2 regions of the Kitasatospora sp. NPDC127116 genome follow, and region 2 is predicted to be linked to the other one. Evidence: riboswitches for the same ligand, from Rfam matches in the RefSeq annotation. Region 2 holds a riboswitch; the other holds the start of a gene.

Region 1 (8,570 bases), on a different contig from region 2:
CAGGCGCTTGGCGATGTAGTTGGCGTTCAGCACCGCGACCTGGGTCGCGCGCTTGAGGCCCTCGCCGCCCATCAGCCGGACGTACGCCCAGGAGATCGGCAGGATGGCCGCCGAGCCCCACGGCGCGGCCGAGATCGGGCCCACGCCGGTGGCCGGGCCGGCCTCCGCCTGCAGCGGGTGGTTCGGCAGGTACGGCGCCAGGTGGGCGCGCACCGCGACCGGGCCGACGCCCGGGCCGCCGCCGCCGTGCGGGATGCAGAAGGTCTTGTGCAGGTTCAGGTGGGAGACGTCCGCGCCGAACTTGCCCGGCTTGGCGAGGCCGACCAGGGCGTTCAGGTTGGCGCCGTCCACGTACACCTGGCCGCCGGCCTCGTGCACCAGGGCGCAGATGTCGGTGATCTGGGTCTCGTACACGCCGTGGGTGGACGGGTAGGTGACCATCAGCACCGACAGGTTGTCGCGGTGCTGCTCGATCTTGGCCTTCAGGTCCTCGACGTCCACGTCGCCGTCGACCAGGGTCTTCACCACGACCACCCGCATGCCGGCCATCACGGCGGAGGCCGCGTTGGTGCCGTGCGCGGAGGACGGGATCAGGCAGACGTCGCGCTGGGTGTCACCGTTGGCGTGGTGGTAGGCGCGGACGGCCAGCAGGCCGGCCAGCTCGCCCTGCGAGCCGGCGTTCGGCTGGATCGAGACGGCGTCGTAGCCGGTCACCTCGACCAGCTGCTGCTCCAGCTGGCGGATCAGGGTGAGGTAGCCCTGGGCCTGGTCGATCGGCGCGAAGGGGTGCAGCTGGCCGAACTCCGGCCAGGTCACCGCCTCCATCTCGGTGGTCGCGTTGAGCTTCATGGTGCAGGAGCCCAGCGGGATCATGCCGCGGTCCAGCGCGTAGTCCCGGTCCGACAGGCGGCGCAGGTAGCGCAGCATGGCGGTCTCCGAGCGGTGGCTGTGGAAGACCGGGTGGGTCAGGTACTCGTCCTCGCGCAGCAGCGCGGCGGGCAGCGCGTCGGCGGTCTCGGGGACCTCGACCGGCTCGACGCCGAACGCGGCCCAGACGCCGGCCAGGTGCTCGCGGGTGGTGGTCTCGTCGGTGGAGACGGAGATCCGGTCCGCGCCGTCCTGGAACAGGTTGATGCCGTTGGCGCGGGCGGCGGCGGCGATCTCGGCGGCGCGGCCCGGGACGACGGCGGTGACGGTGTCGAAGAACTCGCCGTGCAGCAGCTCGACGCCGCCGGCCCGCAGGCCCTCGGCGAGCGCGGCGGCGTAGCGGTGGGTGCGGCGGGCGATGTCGGCCAGGCCGTCCGGGCCGTGGTAGACGGCGTACATCGAGGCCATCACGGCGAGCAGCACCTGGGCGGTGCAGATGTTGCTGGTGGCCTTCTCGCGGCGGATGTGCTGCTCGCGGGTCTGCAGCGCCAGGCGGTAGGCGCGGTTGCCGTCGACGTCGACGGAGACGCCGACCAGGCGGCCGGGCAGCGAGCGGGCGTACTCGGCGCGCACCGACAGGTAGCCGGCGTGCGGGCCGCCGAAGCCCATCGGCACGCCGAAGCGCTGCGAGGTGCCGCAGGCGATGTCGGCGCCCAGCGAGCCCGGGGACTTGAGCAGGGTCAGCGCGAGCAGGTCGGCGGCGACGGCGACGATCGCGCCCAGGCCGTGCGCCTGCTCGATCACCGGGGTGAGGTCGCGGACCACGCCGGTGGCACCCGGGTACTGGAGCAGCACGCCGAAGACGCCGCGCTCGGCGATCTCGGCCGGGATGCCCTCGGACAGGTCGGCGACGACGACCTCGACGCCGGTCGGCACGGCGCGGGTGTTGATCACCGCGACGGTCTGCGGCAGGGTCTCGGCGTCGACCAGGAAGACGCCGCCCTTGACCTTGGTGACGCGGCGGGCCAGCGCCATCGCCTCGGCGGCCGCGGTGCCCTCGTCCAGCAGGGAGGAGCCGGAGGTCGGCAGGCCGGTCAGGTCGGAGACCAGGGTCTGGAAGTTCAGCAGCGCCTCCAGGCGCCCCTGCGAGATCTCCGGCTGGTACGGGGTGTAGGCGGTGTACCAGGCCGGGTTCTCCATGACGTTGCGCAGGATCACCGGCGGGGTGAAGGTGCCGTAGTAGCCCAGGCCGATCATCGGCTGGAGCACCTGGTTGCGGCCGGCCAGCTCGCGCAGTTCGGCGAGGACCTGGGCCTCGGACCGGCCCGCGGGCAGGTCCAGGGCGGTGATGGAGCGGATCGCCTCGGGCACCGCGGTCCCGGCGAGCTCGTCCAGCGAGCCGTAGCCGACGGACGCCAGCATCTTCTCCTGCGCGGCGGCGTCGGGGCCGATGTGGCGGTTCTCGAAGGGGCTGGCCAGCTCAAGCTCGGTGAGGGTCGAGGCGCCGGTGGGGCGTCCCGCGTTCGGCTGGGCGTTCATGGTGGTCGAGGCCTCCTGGTCACGGACCGGCGGGGGTACGCACGCCGGCCGGCTCCACCGCTGCGGGCAGCGGACGAGCCTGGGCGCGCGGACCCAACAGGCCTCCCCCTCTGTCATCGGGACCTGAGAGCTTCACCCGCACGGAGCGCTGTGGGCGCCCCGCCGGCTTGCACCGTCGGTGAGGGTGGTGATCGCCGGCTTCCGTGCCGACGCTCCTGCCCTGCTTTCCAGAGTGACCTACCCCACACGGTACGGATGCCTGAGAGATTCCGGGGAGGAGTTGCTCCTTCGGCGCTCCGACCAGCGGTTTTCGTGATCGGAGACTCTCCCGAGCGGGCTCTGCGGTCGCCGCCCAGGGTACCAGCGGGAGGCCCCCCGATCACGGGTGTGTCTGGTCACTGGAGGTCTACGCGCGTCCCCCGGACGGTCCAGTGCCAACCCCGTACGGCGCACCCGGGGTCGCGCTCGTCCGATTCATGGCTTTTGGTGTGAAGTGGCGGACGGAATCGGGTGCTCCGGCCGCCTTCCTGCGGGAGTTCCGCAGGTTCAGCGCGCGGGAGGAAAGAAGTGCAGACGGACATCGACCCCCGGGACCTCATCGGCCACAAAGCCGTCGACCGCAACGGAGACAAGATCGGCACGGTCGACGAGGTCTACCTGGACGACGCCACCGGCCGGCCCGAGTGGGCCGCGGTCCGGACCGGCATCTTCGGCCGGGACGCCTTCGTCCCCCTGACCACGAGCGAGTTCGCCGGCGACGAGCTCCGGGTGCCGTACGACAAGTCGCTGGTGAAGGAGTCGCCGGACTTCGGCGTCGGCCAGCACCTGTCCCCCGCCCAGGAGCTCCAGCTCTACCGCTACTACGGGCTCGACACCCCGATGGACAGCCGCCCGAACGGCGAGAACGGGAGCCGGCCCAGGCAGCCCGACCTCGACTTCGGCACCACGGCGGCGGCGGCCGCCACGACGACCGCGGCGGCCCCGGCCAAGTCGCTCACCTTCCACACCCCCGAGCGGTCACCCGAGCGGTCGCCCGAGCACTCCCCCGAGTCCGCACCGACCAGGCCCCCCGTTGCCGCCGCGCCCGTTGCCGCCGACACCACCAGGACCGCCCCGGAGGCCGAGCTGCGGAGCCTCAGCACCCCCGCGGCCCCCACCGCCTCCCCGCCGGCCGAGCCCGGCTTCGCCGCACCCGCCGCCAGCACCGCCTCCGCCGCCCCCGTCGTGGAGCCGAAGCCGCAGCCGCAGCCCGCCGCCACGCCCGTCCCCACGCTCGCCCCGGCGGCCGCCACCACCGCGGCCGCGAACGTCACCGCCGCCGCGAACGCCGACGCCTCCTCGTCCGCCCCCAGCAGCCCGGTCGAGATCACCTGCCGCGAGGAGCGGCTGGAGATCACCACCGAGTGGCACACCCTCGGTACCGCGAAGCTGCGCAAGTACGTGACGACCGAACAGGTGGAGCGCCGCATCCCGGTGGTCCGCGAGCGCGTCCGGGTCGAGCGGACGCCGATCAGCGACGCCGAGCGCGCCACGCTCACCGAGAAGGAGATCTCCGAGGCCGTCGAGGAGGTGACCCTCCGCGAGGAACGCGCGGTGGTGCGCAAGTACCTCGCCCCCGTCGAGCGGGTCCGCCTGATCGTCGAGCGGTACACGACCGAGGAGGTGGTCCGGGAGGAACTCCGCCGCGAGAACGTCGAGGTCCACGACGCCACCGCCACCCGGCCCACCGCCTCGGCCACCCCCGCCCATTCCGCCGCCCCGCCCTCCGGCGCGTCCCCCGACGCGGCCCGTGACATGGCCCACGAGGCGCCCCGCCCGGCCGGCCTGCGACCGCTCGTCTGACCGCGGGGGCAACGCCCCGCGACCAGGGCCCCGGACACCGTCCGGGGCCCTGGTCGCGCGCCCGACCGGGCGCCCGACCTCCCTTGTCGCGTACCCGACCGTTCGTCTTTGCCAAAGCTTAACCACTCGATATTTGACACTCTGAAGTATCTCCCTGCATGGTTACTTCAGTTCATTCACTATGTACGGGAGGAAGCAACCGTGAGTGAGGCACCACAGCCCACCACCGCGGCCGAGAAGCAGAGCAGCGCCCGGGTCCTGCCGGCCCTCATCCTGGCGATGCTGTCGTTCAGCGTGGTGCAGACCGCGGTCGTCCCGATCCTGCCCTCGCTGGCCAAGGAACTGAGCGTCTCCGCGTCCAGCATCACCTGGCTGATGACCGCCAACCTGCTCTCCGCAGCCGTGCTGACTCCCCTCCTGGGCCGCTTCGGCGACCTCCGGGGCCGCAAGCCGATGCTGCTGATCTCGCTGGCCGGCCTGGTCGCCGGTTCGGCGCTGGCGGTCAGCACCCACTCCTTCACCTGGCTGGTCGTCGCCCGTGTCCTCCAGGGCGCCGGCGGTGGCGTCCTGCCGCTGGCGATCAGCATCGTCCGGGACGAGCTGCCCAAGCGGAAGGTGACCGGCGGCGTCGCCGCCATCAGCGCCTCGATGGGCGTCGGCTCCGGCCTCGGCCTGGTCGCCACCGGCCTCCTGCTGGAGCACTGGGACTACAAGTCGATCTTCTGGATGGGCCTGGTCTTCGGCCTGATCGCGATCGCCCTGGTCGCCTTCCGCGTCCCGACCGACCCGGTCACCGACAAGGAGGGCGGCGCCGACCCGCTCGGCGCCCTCACCCTGGCCGGCTGGCTCTCCGCGCTGCTGGTCGCGGTCAGCCAGGGCAACCACTGGGGCTGGACCTCCAACAAGACGCTCGGCCTGTTCGCCGTCGCCGCCGTGGTCGCCCTGGTCTGGGGGATCATCGAGACCAAGGTCGCGCACCCGCTCGTGGACATGAAGATGATGGCCCGTCCGGCCGTCGCCTTCACCAACGTGGCCGGCCTGCTCATCGGCTTCGGCATGTACGGCTCCTTCATGGTCATCAGCAACTTCGCCCAGACCCCGGAGAAGCTGACCCACTACGGCTTCACCGCCAGCGTGCTGCACGCCGGCCTCCTGCTGCTGCCGTCCGCGATCGGCTCGATGGTCGCCGCCCCGGTCGGCGCCCTGCTGATCGCCCGTCGCGGCCCGCGTCTGCCGCTGGTCCTCGGTGGCGTCCTCGGCGCCGTCGCGATGGCCTACCTGGCCGTGCGCCACGGGCACGAGGGCGACATCTACACCGCCTCGGCGATCTTCGGTCTCGGCGTCGGCCTCGCCTTCGCCGCGATGCCGGCCTACATCAACGGCGCCGTCCCGGTCGAGCAGAGCGGCATCGCCAACGGCATGAACTCCGTGCTGCGCACGGTCGGTGGCGCGATCGGCACCGCCGTCATGGCCGCCATCCTGACCGGCGACACCATGAAGCTGCCGCCGCAGATCCCGCTCTCCCTGCCCACCCTGGACGCCTACAAGCACGCGTTCTGGACGGCAGCCGTGGTCTGCGCCGTCGCCGGCGTCGTCCCGTTCCTGATCCGCGGCGGCACCGCGGCCGCCACCGCGACGGTCGCCGGCGGCGCGGCCCAGCAGGACTCCAGCCCCGAGCTGGTCAAGACCGACGCCTGACAGGGCGTCCGGCCCCCGCGCTCAGGGACAGGGCGCGGGGCCCCGGCCTCCGTACGTCGCGAGGGCATCACGAACGTACGGGGTCCGGCACGGTGATCGGCCCCACCCGGTACTCCCCCACCGGGTGGGGCCGCTTCGCGTTTCAGGCGCCCTCCGCCGGACCGCCGCCCTCGTCCGGCGCTCCGTCCGCCCCCTCGTCCCGGCGCAGCGGCAGCGGCCGGGAGGGTTCGAGCGCCGGGTCGTCCACCGCGAAGGTCCGCACCCGCCCGCGCTCGCTCCACGGCGTCTCGAACCGTACGGTGACCCTCCCGACGCCGCTGCCCTGCACCCAGCCCGGCCCGTGCTCCGCGTGCCGGACGTCCTGCCCGGGCATCCAGCGCCGCACCACGACGGCCTCCGGCTCCTCCGCGGCCTCCTCGGTCTCGGCCGCCGCCTCCGCGTGCTCCGCGGCCTCCTCCCGCAGCGCCTGGGCGAACAGGTCCTCCTGGGTGTAGTCGGCGAGTTGGGCGACGCCCACGCCGAGCAGCCGGACCCCGCCGGTGATGTCGACCTGCTCGGCCAGCCGGCGCGCGGTCGCGGTGATCACCGTCTCGTCGTCGGTGGGCCCGCCCAGCGTCTCCGAGCGGGTCAGCGTCGAGAAGTCGAACCGCCGGACCTTGAGCACCACCGTCCGCCCGGAGCGCCCGGCCGCCCGCAGCCGCCGCACGCACCGCCCGGCCAGCGCCTCCACCTCGCGCAGCACCCGCTCCCGGTCGGCCAGGTCCACCTCGTAGGTGTCCTCCACCGACACGGACTTGGCGTCCTGGTCGGCGATCACCGGCCGTTCGTCCAGCCCGGTGGACATCTGGAAGATCCCCGCACCGTGCGCCCGCCCGACCAGCTGCACCAGCTCCGCCTCCCCCGCCTCCGCGAGGTCGGCCACCGTGTTCAGCCCGGCCCGGCGCAGCACCTGCTCGGTGGCCGGCCCGATCCCGGGCAGCGCCCGCACCGGCATCGGGCCGAGCACGGCCCGCTCCTGCCCGGGCTCGACCATCACCAGCCCGTCCGGTTTGGCCTGCTCGGAGGCGATCTTGGCCATCAGCTTGGACCCGGCCGCCCCGACCGATCCGGTCAGCCCGGTCAGCCGCTGGATGTCCGCCCGCAGGTCCTCCGCCAGCGCCAGCACCAGCCGCTCGCCGGTCTCGTGGTCCGCCTCCAGCAGCGCCGGTCCGTACGGACCGGCCTCCAGGTCCACGAAGGCCTCGTCCAGGCTGAGCGGCTGCACCAGCGGGGAGAGCTGCCGCAGCAGCCCCATCACGATCTCGCTGTTCTGCCGGTAGGCCTCGAACCGCCCCGACAGGAAGGCGGCGTTGGGGCAGAGCCGGCGCGCCTGCGCCATCGGCATCGCCGAGTGCACCCCGAACCTGCGCGCCTCGTACGAGGCCGTGGAGACCACCCCGCGTCCGCCGAGCCCGCCGACGACCACCGGCTTGCCGCGCAGGCTCGGCTTGGCCGCCTGCTCCACCGCCGCGAAGAAGGCGTCCATGTCGAGGTGGATGATGCTCGGCAGAGATCGCACCCGCCGATCATCGCGCACGGGTCCGACAGTGCGTGCGAACCCGGCCGGACGGCCCGCGCCCGGGGGCTACCGCTTCGCCGCCTCCGCCAGCGCCTTCGGGATGCCGTCCTCCTGGGGCCCCAGGAACAGCGGGTCCGGCCGCAGCCAGGCGTTGGCCGCCGCCTTGCCCGCCCCGGCGACCTCCCGCAGCCCGCCGTACAGCCAGGTCGCGTCGTGCAGTTCCGGCACCCCGACGGCGTAGGAGCGGATGCCCGCCGCCTCGCACAGGGCCAGCGCGCGGCGGACGTGGAAGTCCTGGCTGACCAGCACCGCGTGGTCCACCCCGAAGATCCGGCGCGCCCGGGTGCAGGAGTCCCAGGTGTCGAAGCCCGCGTAGTCGCGGACCACCCGGTCCTCGGGCACCCCGTGCTCGGTCAGGTAGGTGTACATCGCGTCGGGCTCGTCGTACTCGACCCGCCCGTTGTCCCCGGTCACCAGGATCGCCTGCACCTTCCCCTCCCGGTACAGGTCGACCGCCGCGACCAGCCGGTGCTCCAGGTACGCGGAGGGCTTGCCCTGGTACAGCCCGGCGCCGAAGACCACGGCGACCGGCGCGGAAGGCGCGCTCTCCACGGTGCCCACCCGGTCCCCGGCGGCGAACCACACCCAGGCGCTCGGCGCCAGCGCGAGCGAGCAGAGCACCGTTGCGACCTGGAACACCCTGCGCTGCGTCCGCCGCTGCCGCAGCCGCGTCCTCAGCAGCCCGGCCCTGCGCCGCAGCAGCCCCGCTATCCCGGTGCCGACCTCCACGTGCCCTCCCTCGATCCCGTCAACCAGGCAACACGACGAGGCCGCGGGTCCGAACGGTTCCCCGTCCGGGCCCGCGGCCCCGTCGAACGCCTGCTCAGACCGCCCGGTTGCGCCGCTGGGCCAGCTCGTCGGCCGGGTCGTGCCCGACCAGGGTCTCGCCGGTGTCGGTGCGCTCGGCGTGCAGCCGGCCGAGGGTGAGCTCCAGCTCCCGCCAGACCGCTCCCACCGCGATGCCGAAGACTCCTTGACCGCCCTTCAGCAGGTCCACCACCTGCTG
Region 2 (8,570 bases):
CGCAGCGCACGGGCGCCGGACGCGGCCCGGCGGCGGACCTTCAGCCCGCCCGGCAGGATGCCCTCGCGGGACATGCCGGCCCGCACGCACTCCTGCATCACGGACCAGATCTCCAGCAGACCGGTCCGGATCTCCTCCTCGCTGCGCCAGGCCTTCTCGTTCTCCAGCATCAGGCCGGAGATCGACAGGCCGGTCTCCCGGCTGAGCCGCAGCAGCTCGTCACCGGTGCGGAAGGGGTACTTCAGCGCGGTGTCGTCGGGCTTGACCCGGTCCGCGCCGATCGCGTCCTCGTCCACCACGAAGCCGCCGCCGACCGAGTAGTAGGTCTTCTCCAGCAGGGTCGAGCCGTCCGCCGCGTACGCCCACAGGGTCATGCCGTTGGCGTGGTACGGCAGCGAGCGGCGGCGGTGCAGGACCAGCTGGGTGTCCGGGTCGAAGTCGATGGTGTGCTCGCCGACCAGGTTGATCCGCTTCTCGGCGATGATCCGTTCGACGTCCTTGTCGGCCTGGTCGACGTCGACGGTGCGGGGCGAGGCGTTCTCCAGGCCCAGCAGGACGGCCTTCGGGGTGCCGTGGCCGTGGCCGGTGGCGCCGAGCGAGCCGTACAGCTCGGCGCGCACCGCCGTCACCCCGTCCAGGAGGCCTTCGGAGCGCAGTCGGCGGGCGAACATCCGGGCGGCGCGCATCGGGCCCACGGTGTGGGAGCTCGACGGGCCGATGCCGATGGAGAAGAGGTCGAAGACGCTGATGGCCACGGGGGACGTCCTTGTCTGGTCTCGTGGAAGGACTTGCGGGCAGGGAGGGGCCGACACGGGACGGGGCACCGCGCGCACTGTCCAGTGTGCGCGGTGCCCCGGGGTGCCAGGTACGCCGGAGGGGTGAGGCCGGTCACCCCGCCCGAACGATCACCGGAGTGATCAGAGGTTCGGGTACAGCGGGTACTTGTCGGCCAGGGCGCTGACCCGGGCCTTGAGCGCGGTGGCGACGGTCTCGTCGAAGGCGGGCTTGAGCGCCTCGGCGATGATGTCGGCGACCTCGCGGAAGTCCTCGGCCTGGAAGCCGCGGGTGGCCAGGGCCGGGGTGCCGATGCGCAGGCCCGAGGTGACCATCGGCGGGCGCGGGTCGTTCGGGATCGCGTTGCGGTTGACGGTGATGCCGACCTCGTGCAGGCGGTCCTCGGCCTGCTGGCCGTCGAGCTGGCTGTTGCGCAGGTCGACCAGGACCAGGTGGACGTCGGTGCCACCGGAGAGCACGCTGGCGCCGGCCTCGGCCACGTCGGCCTGGAGCAGGCGCTCGGCGAGGATGCGGGCGCCGTCCAGGGTGCGCTGCTGGCGCTCCTTGAACTCCTCCGAGGCCGCGACCTTGAAGGCGACCGCCTTGCCGGCGATCACGTGCTCCAGCGGGCCGCCCTGCTGGCCGGGGAAGACCGCGGAGTTGATCTTCTTGGCGTACTCGGCCTTGGACAGGATGACGCCGCCGCGCGGGCCGCCCAGGGTCTTGTGGGTGGTGGTGGTGACCACGTCCGCGTACGGCACCGGGTTCGGGTGCAGCCCGGCGGCCACCAGACCGGCGAAGTGCGCCATGTCCACCATGAGCAGCGCGCCGACCTCGTCGGCGATCCGGCGGAACGCGGCGAAGTCGAGCTGGCGCGGGTAGGCCGACCAGCCGGCGATGATCAGCTTCGGCTGGTGCTCCTTGGCGAGGCGCTCGACCTCGGCCATGTCGACCTGGCCGGTCTTCTCGTCCACGTGGTACGCGGCCACGTTGTAGAGCTTGCCGGAGAAGTTGATCTTCATGCCGTGGGTCAGGTGACCGCCGTGGGCCAGGCTCAGGCCCAGGATGGTGTCACCCGGCTGGATCAGCGCGAACATCGCGGCGGCGTTGGCCTGCGCGCCGGAGTGCGGCTGGACGTTGGCGTGCTCGGCGCCGAACAGTGCCTTGATGCGGTCGATCGCGATCTGCTCGACCACGTCGACGTGCTCGCAGCCGCCGTAGTAGCGGCGGCCGGGGTAGCCCTCCGCGTACTTGTTGGTCAGCACCGAGCCCTGGGCCTCCATGACCGCCACCGGGGCGAAGTTCTCGGAGGCGATCATCTCCAGGGTGGTCTGCTGGCGGTGCAGCTCGGCGTCGACCGCGGCGGCGATCTCCGGGTCGAGGGCGTGCAGGGACTGGTTGAGAACCGTCATGGTGTGGTCTTCCCGGGAGGAGGAGGGAAAGGGGCCGGGGCGGGGCGGACCGCCGTGCGCGGCCCGTCCCGTCGGGTGGCTCAGCCCTGGGGGTTGATGAGCGCGTCGTACTCGTCGGCGCTGAGCAGCTCGTCGGTGGCCTCGACGCGCACCTTGAACAGCCAGGCGTTCCCGAACGGGTCCGCGTTCACGGAGGCCGGGTCGTCGATGACGTCCTGGTTGATCTCGGTGACCTCGCCGGTCACCGGGGAGTACAGGTCGCTGACCGACTTGGTGGACTCCAGCTCGCCACAGGTCTCGCCGGCGGTCACGGTCTCGCCGACCTCGGGCAGCTGCACGTAGACGATGTCACCGAGGGCGGTGGCGGCGTGCTCCGTGATGCCGACCGTGGAGACACCGTCCGCGGCCGCGGTCAGCCACTCGTGCTCCTTGGTGTACTGCAGGTGCTGGGGGTTGCTCATGGCGTCATTCTCCAGGATGGGAAGCGGGTACGACGAAGCGGGCCGCCGCGCGGACGGCCGCGACGTGCGCAAACGGAAAAACGGGGGCCTCGGCGAAGGCTCAGCGGGCGCGCTTGTAGAACGGCAGCGCCACGACCTGGACGGGCTCGTGCTTGCCGCGCACGTCCACCGCGACGGTGGTGCCGGGGACGGCGTGGGCGGCGTCGACGTAGGCCATCGCGATCGGCTTGCCCAGGGTCGGGGACGGCGCGCCCGAGGTGATCCGGCCGATCGGCTCGCCCTCGGTGGAGACCACGGTGTACTCGGCGCGCGGCACCCGCTTGCCCTCGGAGACCAGGCCGACCAGCACCTTCGGCGGGTTGGTCTCGGCCGCGGCGGCGGCCTGCTCCAGCGCCTTGCGGCCGATGAAGGCGCCCTCGTTGGTGGTCTTGTCGAAGCGGACGACCCGGCCCAGGCCGGCGTCGAACGGGGTGAGGTCGGTGGACAGCTCGTGCCCGTACAGCGGCATGCCGGCCTCCAGGCGCAGCGTGTCGCGGCAGGACAGGCCGCACGCGATCAGGCCGTGGCCCTCGCCCGCGGCGGTCAGCGCCTGCCAGACCGGCTCGGCGTCGGCCGGCCGGCAGAAGATCTCGAAGCCGTCCTCGCCGGTGTAGCCGGTGCGGGCGAGCAGCACGTCGCGGTCGGCCACCCGGGCCGGGAGGATCGCGTAGTACTTCAGGCCGGGCAGGTCGGCGTCGGTGGTCTTCGTCAGGATGCCGGTGGCCTCCGGGCCCTGGACGGCGATCAGCGCGTAGGTGTCGCGGTCGTCGGTGACGACGGCGTCGAAGCCCTTGGCGCGGGCGATCAGCTCGTCGAGGACCAGCTGGGCGTTGGAGGCGTTGGCGACGACCAGGAAGGCGTCCTCGCGCAGGCGGTAGACGATCAGGTCGTCCAGGATGCCGCCGTCCTCGGCGCAGATCATGGTGTAGCGGGCGCGCAGCACGCCCAGCGCGGAGACGAAGCCGACCAGCGCGTGGTCCAGCATCTCGCCCGCCTGCGGGCCGGTGACGGTGATCTCGCCCATGTGCGAGAGGTCGAACAGGCCGGCCTGGGTGCGGACCGCGAGGTGCTCCTCGCGCTCGCTGCCGTAGCGCAGCGGCATGTCCCAGCCGGCGAAGTCGGTCATGGTCGCGCCGAGGGCGCGGTGCAGCGCGTCGAGCGCGGTCAGGCGGAGGGACGACATGGCCAGGAACTCCTCGGTCGGGGCACTCAGGGGTGCACGCGCCGGACCGGACCCGCTCGGGTTCGACCCTGCGCGCGGGCATGCGGCGGCGTGGGTCTCCCCATCTGTCGTCGAACCTGAGAGCTTCACCGCCCACCGCCCGCAGCTGTTTCCAGCTTGGGGGACAGCATGACGGCTTGCACCGTGGGTGGGCGCACGACAGGGCCGGGCGCCGCTTTCCAGATGTGCCTAACCCGTGCGGTAGGGGTGCCTGAGAGATTCCGGGGAGGACTTGCTCCTTCGGCGCCGGCTGTGCCTGAACGGCACTCCGGGCTCTCCCGCGCGGGTTCGAGCGGCCGGTATGGAGTTGTGGGGGCCCGCGGCGCATGCCGTCGGACGGGCACATCATGGCACGTCCGGGACGGCGAGGGGAGAGGGGACCCGGTCACACCGCGCGGCACCCGGGCGCGGGCCCGGGACGGCACCCGGGACCGGGGCCCGCGCGGCACCCGAACACGAGCCCTAAAGGGGAGGCCCCGGGGGCCCTAGACTGCTGCGCGTCGGCGCAGCAGAGGGCGGCCGAGCGGCAGAGGGCGGGATCGGCGGCGCATGGGGTACCCGGTGGAGCAGCAGCAGGAGTGGGGCGGACCGCAGGAGGCGCCGGCGGGCGGTTCCTGGCCGGCCAACGAGCTGGAGCAGGTGCTGACCGCGGCCCTGGGCGACCCGGGCGCGACGCCGAGGGTGATCGAGGTGCTGGCGCGCAGCCAGGTGTGGGTGCCGCTGCCGGCCGGGGCCGATCCGCAGGGGCAGGCGCTGGACCTGCCGACCGTCGAGCTGGGCGGCGATCCGTACGTGCCGGTGTTCTCCTCGCAGGAGGTGTTCCTCCAGCAGGCGCCGGGGATGGCCTTCGCGGTGGCGCCGGTGTGGGAGTTCGCCCGCGGGCTGCCGCTGGGCGTGGGCATCGCGGTGAACCCGGACGCGGCCGTGGGCATCCCGGTGCCGCCGCAGGGGGTCGCCGAGCTGCGCCGCGGTCCGCGCGGGGACCGCTGGGAGGCCGCTGACGACGCCACGGCGCCGACCGGCGGCCGGGTGGCGCTGCGCGAGCCGGTGCCGGGCGAGGACCCGGAGCACTTCCTGGCCGCCTGCCGGGGCGAACTGTCGGCAATGCCGGGAGTGTTGACCGCCCGCAGGGCGCTGGCCAGCATCGAGGGCGAGCCGACCGTGATGTTCGTGGGCGTCCAGCTGGACCCGGCGGCACCGGCCGATCCGGCCGCGGTGAACGACGCGCTCGGCCGAGCGCTGGGAACCGCGCCGCTGCCCGGCGGCGTCCACCTCGTACTGCTCGACCTCGCCGACGACCCGGTGGTCGAGTGGCTGCTCACCCGGGTACTGCCGTTCTATTCGCGGGGCTGAGCGGGGTTCGTATCAAAGGCACGTCGCCGTGGCGGTGGCCGGTGCAGCGCCATAGGGTGCGTGCAGACGGCCGACGGGCCGGCGGGTTGAGGGAAAGAGGCGCGGCGAGGTGGGCGCATGAGTGCGGGAACGGGAGCGGGCGGTGTGCCGGGGCCCTGGGGCCAGGCACCGGCCGGGCGCCCGGGAGCTGATCCCGGCGCGTTGGAGCGCGCCCTGCGCGACGTCGCGCCGGAGCGCTACGACGCGTACGAGCGGCTGCTGCACGCGCTGGCGGACGGCCAGGTCTGGATGCTGCTGTGGCACGGCACGCCGGGCAGCCCGGACGCCCAGTACGGGAACATGGAGATCAGCGGCCACGGCTACGCGCCGGCCGTCACCTCGTCCGAGCAGCTGACCGCCTCCGGCTGGGCGCGGGCCCACGAGGTCATCTCCGGCCGGGAGATCGCGGCCTCGCTCTACCGCACCCGCTGGGGCCTGTGGCTCAACCCGCACGCGCCCGGCGGCGGCGTCGGCGTGCCGTGGGCGGACCTGCGGCGGGTCGCCGCGGGCCTGGACCGGCTGCCGGCCGGGCCGTTGAAGCTGAGCGAGCCGCAGCTGAACGCCCAGTCGTTCTTCGCGCTGCTGGAGCGGCAGGCCGCCGAGGTGCGCGCGGTGCGGGCCCTGCGCCGGGCCTGGGTGCAGCCCGCGGTGGGGGAGCCGTACCTGGCCATCGGCCTCGACCTGTACGAGAGTTCGCCGCCGGCGGTGGAGGCGGTGCGGGCGCTGATGCAGCGTGCGATCGCGGTGGCCCCGGAGGGGCTCGCGGTGTCCACGGTGGCGATGTCGGACGAGTACGACCCGGTGGCGCTGTGGATGCGCGCCAACGCGCGGCCGTTCTTCGACCGGGAGGCGGGCCGCCCGCCGACCGGTCCGTACCCGCCGGTGCCCCCGCCGCCGTACCCGGGGCAGTCGATGCCGGGTTACGGGTACGGCACCCAGTCGCCGGCGCAGGGCTGGCAGCAGCAGCCGCCGCAGCGGCCGTGGCCCGGCTACCCCGGGCGCTGATTCCCAAAACTCATTCCCCGAAGCCGACTTGATTGTCCATCAAGTCGGCTTCGATGCTTTCCGGACGAATTTCCGGATGTGTGCTCCGGTCATCTTGACATGGCAGTTACAGCCATGTGAAGAGGTATATGCCGAAGACCGGGGAGGTGCATGCACGCAGATCACAGTTGGGCATCTGTCGGTTGGCAGGGCTGGCGCAAGCCAGTTCGGATGGCAGAGAGTTCTGCGCAACGCACCGCGCGTGCTTGAACCCCACAAGGGCGAGCGCGCACGCCGACAGTCCGCCCACGCGACGCCCATCCCGCGTGGTGGCAGTGCCTGTGCACGACGCACTGCCGTCAACACCCGCTCCTCCTAAGCACCTCCGCACGTCCGCAGCCGCACCGCCGAAGCCGGCGACCGGCACCCGTGGGCCGGCCACCGTCGGCGAGGGGACCAACTGACCATGACCGCAACCGTGACCACCGCCGGGAACGATCCGGAGGCACCCGCCACCGCAAGCCCGGCCAAGAAGATCGAGGGCCGCTCCCTCGGCCAGATCGCCTGGACCCGCTTCAAGCGGGACAAGGCCGCCGTCGCCGGCGGCGTCGTGGTGATCCTGCTGATCCTGCTCGCCGTGCTCGCCAAGCCGATCGAGTCGATGTTCGGGCTCGACCCGGACGCCCTCCACCAGGACCTGCTGGACGCCGACCTCGGCGGTCTGCCGTTCGGCGACTGGGGCGGCATGAGCTGGGACCACCCGCTCGGCGTCGACCCCCTCCAGGGCCGTGACCTGCTCACCCGCGTCATCGAGGGCTCCTGGGTCTCCCTGCTGGTCGCCTTCGGCGCGACCCTGCTGTCCAACACCATCGGCACCGTGCTCGGCATCATGGCCGGCTACTACGGCGGCTGGGTGGACACCCTGATCAGCCGGGTGATGGACGTCTTCCTGGCGTTCCCGCTGCTGCTCTTCGCCATCGCGATCTCGACCTCGCTCCAGGGCGGCGCGTTCGGCCTGCACGGCCTGCCGCTGCACATGCTGGTGCTGATCTTCGTGATCGGCTTCTTCAACTGGCCCTACATGGGCCGGATCGTGCGCGGCCAGACGCTGTCGCTGCGCGAGCGGGAGTTCGTCCACGCGGCCCGCAGCCTCGGCGCGCGCGGACCGTTCATCCTGTTCAAGGAACTGCTGCCCAACCTGGTCGGTCCGATCCTGGTCTACTCGACCCTGCTGATCCCGACCAACATCCTCTTCGAGGCCGGGCTGAGCTTCCTCGGCGTCGGCATCCAGCCCCCGCAGGCCTCCTGGGGCGGGATGCTCCAGGACGCGATCCGGTACTACCAGGTGGACCCCCAGTACATGGTGGTCCCCGGTCTGGCGATCTTCGTCACCGTGCTCGCCTTCAACCTGCTCGGCGACGGGCTGCGCGACGCCCTCGACCCCAAGAACAACTGACCCTGCGTCACTCGGACCACCCGTCACTCGACGGTGCGTCAGAATCCCTCCTCCACATCCTCAAGGGGTTGATCTCACCCATGCGTAGGTCCCGTACCGTCGCCCTGACCGCGGCGGCTGCCGCCGCGGTCCTGGTCGTGACCGGTTGCACCAGTTCGTCGAAGAACGGAGGGTCCTCCACGGCCTCCGGCTCCGCCGAGGGCGGCTCCGGTGCCAACGCGGCCACCAAGGGCATCGTCAACGCCTCGGACAAGAAGGGCGGGACGGTGACCTACGAGATGAAGGGCACCCCCGACTCGCTCGACCCGGGCAACACGTACTACGCGTACATCTACAACTTCTCGCGTCTGTACGGCCGGCCGCTGACCACCTTCAACCCGGCGCCGGGCGAGGAGGGCAACAAGCTCGTCCCGGACCTCGCCGAGTCGATGGGCCAGCAGAGCGCGGACGGCCTGACCTGGACGTACAAGCTCCGCAAGGGCCTGAAGTACGACGACGGCACCCCGATCTCCTCGAAGGACGTCAAGTACGCCATCGAGCGCTCGAACTACGCGCTGGACGTGAACTCCAACGGCCCGGTGTACTTCCACGACCTGCTGGTCGACAACGCCACGCCGTACGCGGGTCCGTACAAGGACAAGGAGGGCGGCCTCAACTCGATCGAGACGCCCGACGACACCACGATCGTCTTCCACCTGCAGCACCCCTTCGCCGACTTCGACTACCTGGTCAGCGCCCCGGAGACCGTGCCCGTCCCGCAGGCCAAGGACACCGGTGCGGAGTACGTGAAGAAGATCGCGTCCTCGGGCTCCTACAAGTTCGAGTCCTAC

Evidence for each region. A riboswitch is a leader RNA that binds a small molecule or an ion and turns the genes downstream of it on or off. The one in region 2 is predicted to bind glycine.
Region 1: it holds a riboswitch for glycine, as region 2 does, so the genes downstream of both, gcvP (aminomethyl-transferring glycine dehydrogenase) here and gcvT (glycine cleavage system aminomethyltransferase GcvT) in region 2, are expected to answer to the same signal.

The regions. Positions count from the first base shown of each region.
Region 1 covers NZ_JBHXTL010000044.1:44,845-53,414, forward strand. The annotation lists gene gcvP (aminomethyl-transferring glycine dehydrogenase) at 1-2,406, opposite strand, end outside; glycine riboswitch at 2,644-2,747, opposite strand; partial or broken gene ACFVHV_RS19515 (PRC-barrel domain-containing protein) at 2,974-3,357, shown strand; partial or broken gene ACFVHV_RS19520 (YsnF/AvaK domain-containing protein) at 3,784-4,248, shown strand; gene ACFVHV_RS19525 (MFS transporter) at 4,450-5,946, shown strand; gene ACFVHV_RS19530 (DNA polymerase IV) at 6,089-7,504, opposite strand; gene ACFVHV_RS19535 (ElyC/SanA/YdcF family protein) at 7,571-8,293, opposite strand; gene ACFVHV_RS19540 (MerR family transcriptional regulator) at 8,388-8,570, opposite strand, start outside.
Region 2 covers NZ_JBHXTL010000006.1:135,386-143,955, forward strand. The annotation lists gene ACFVHV_RS04430 (L-serine ammonia-lyase) at 1-755, opposite strand, end outside; gene glyA (serine hydroxymethyltransferase) at 918-2,186, opposite strand; gene gcvH (glycine cleavage system protein GcvH) at 2,267-2,647, opposite strand; gene gcvT (glycine cleavage system aminomethyltransferase GcvT) at 2,748-3,869, opposite strand; glycine riboswitch at 4,098-4,199, opposite strand; gene ACFVHV_RS04450 (enhanced serine sensitivity protein SseB C-terminal domain-containing protein) at 4,458-5,261, shown strand; gene ACFVHV_RS04455 (enhanced serine sensitivity protein SseB C-terminal domain-containing protein) at 5,379-6,305, shown strand; gene ACFVHV_RS04460 (ABC transporter permease) at 6,751-7,740, shown strand; gene ACFVHV_RS04465 (ABC transporter substrate-binding protein) at 7,821-8,570, shown strand, end outside.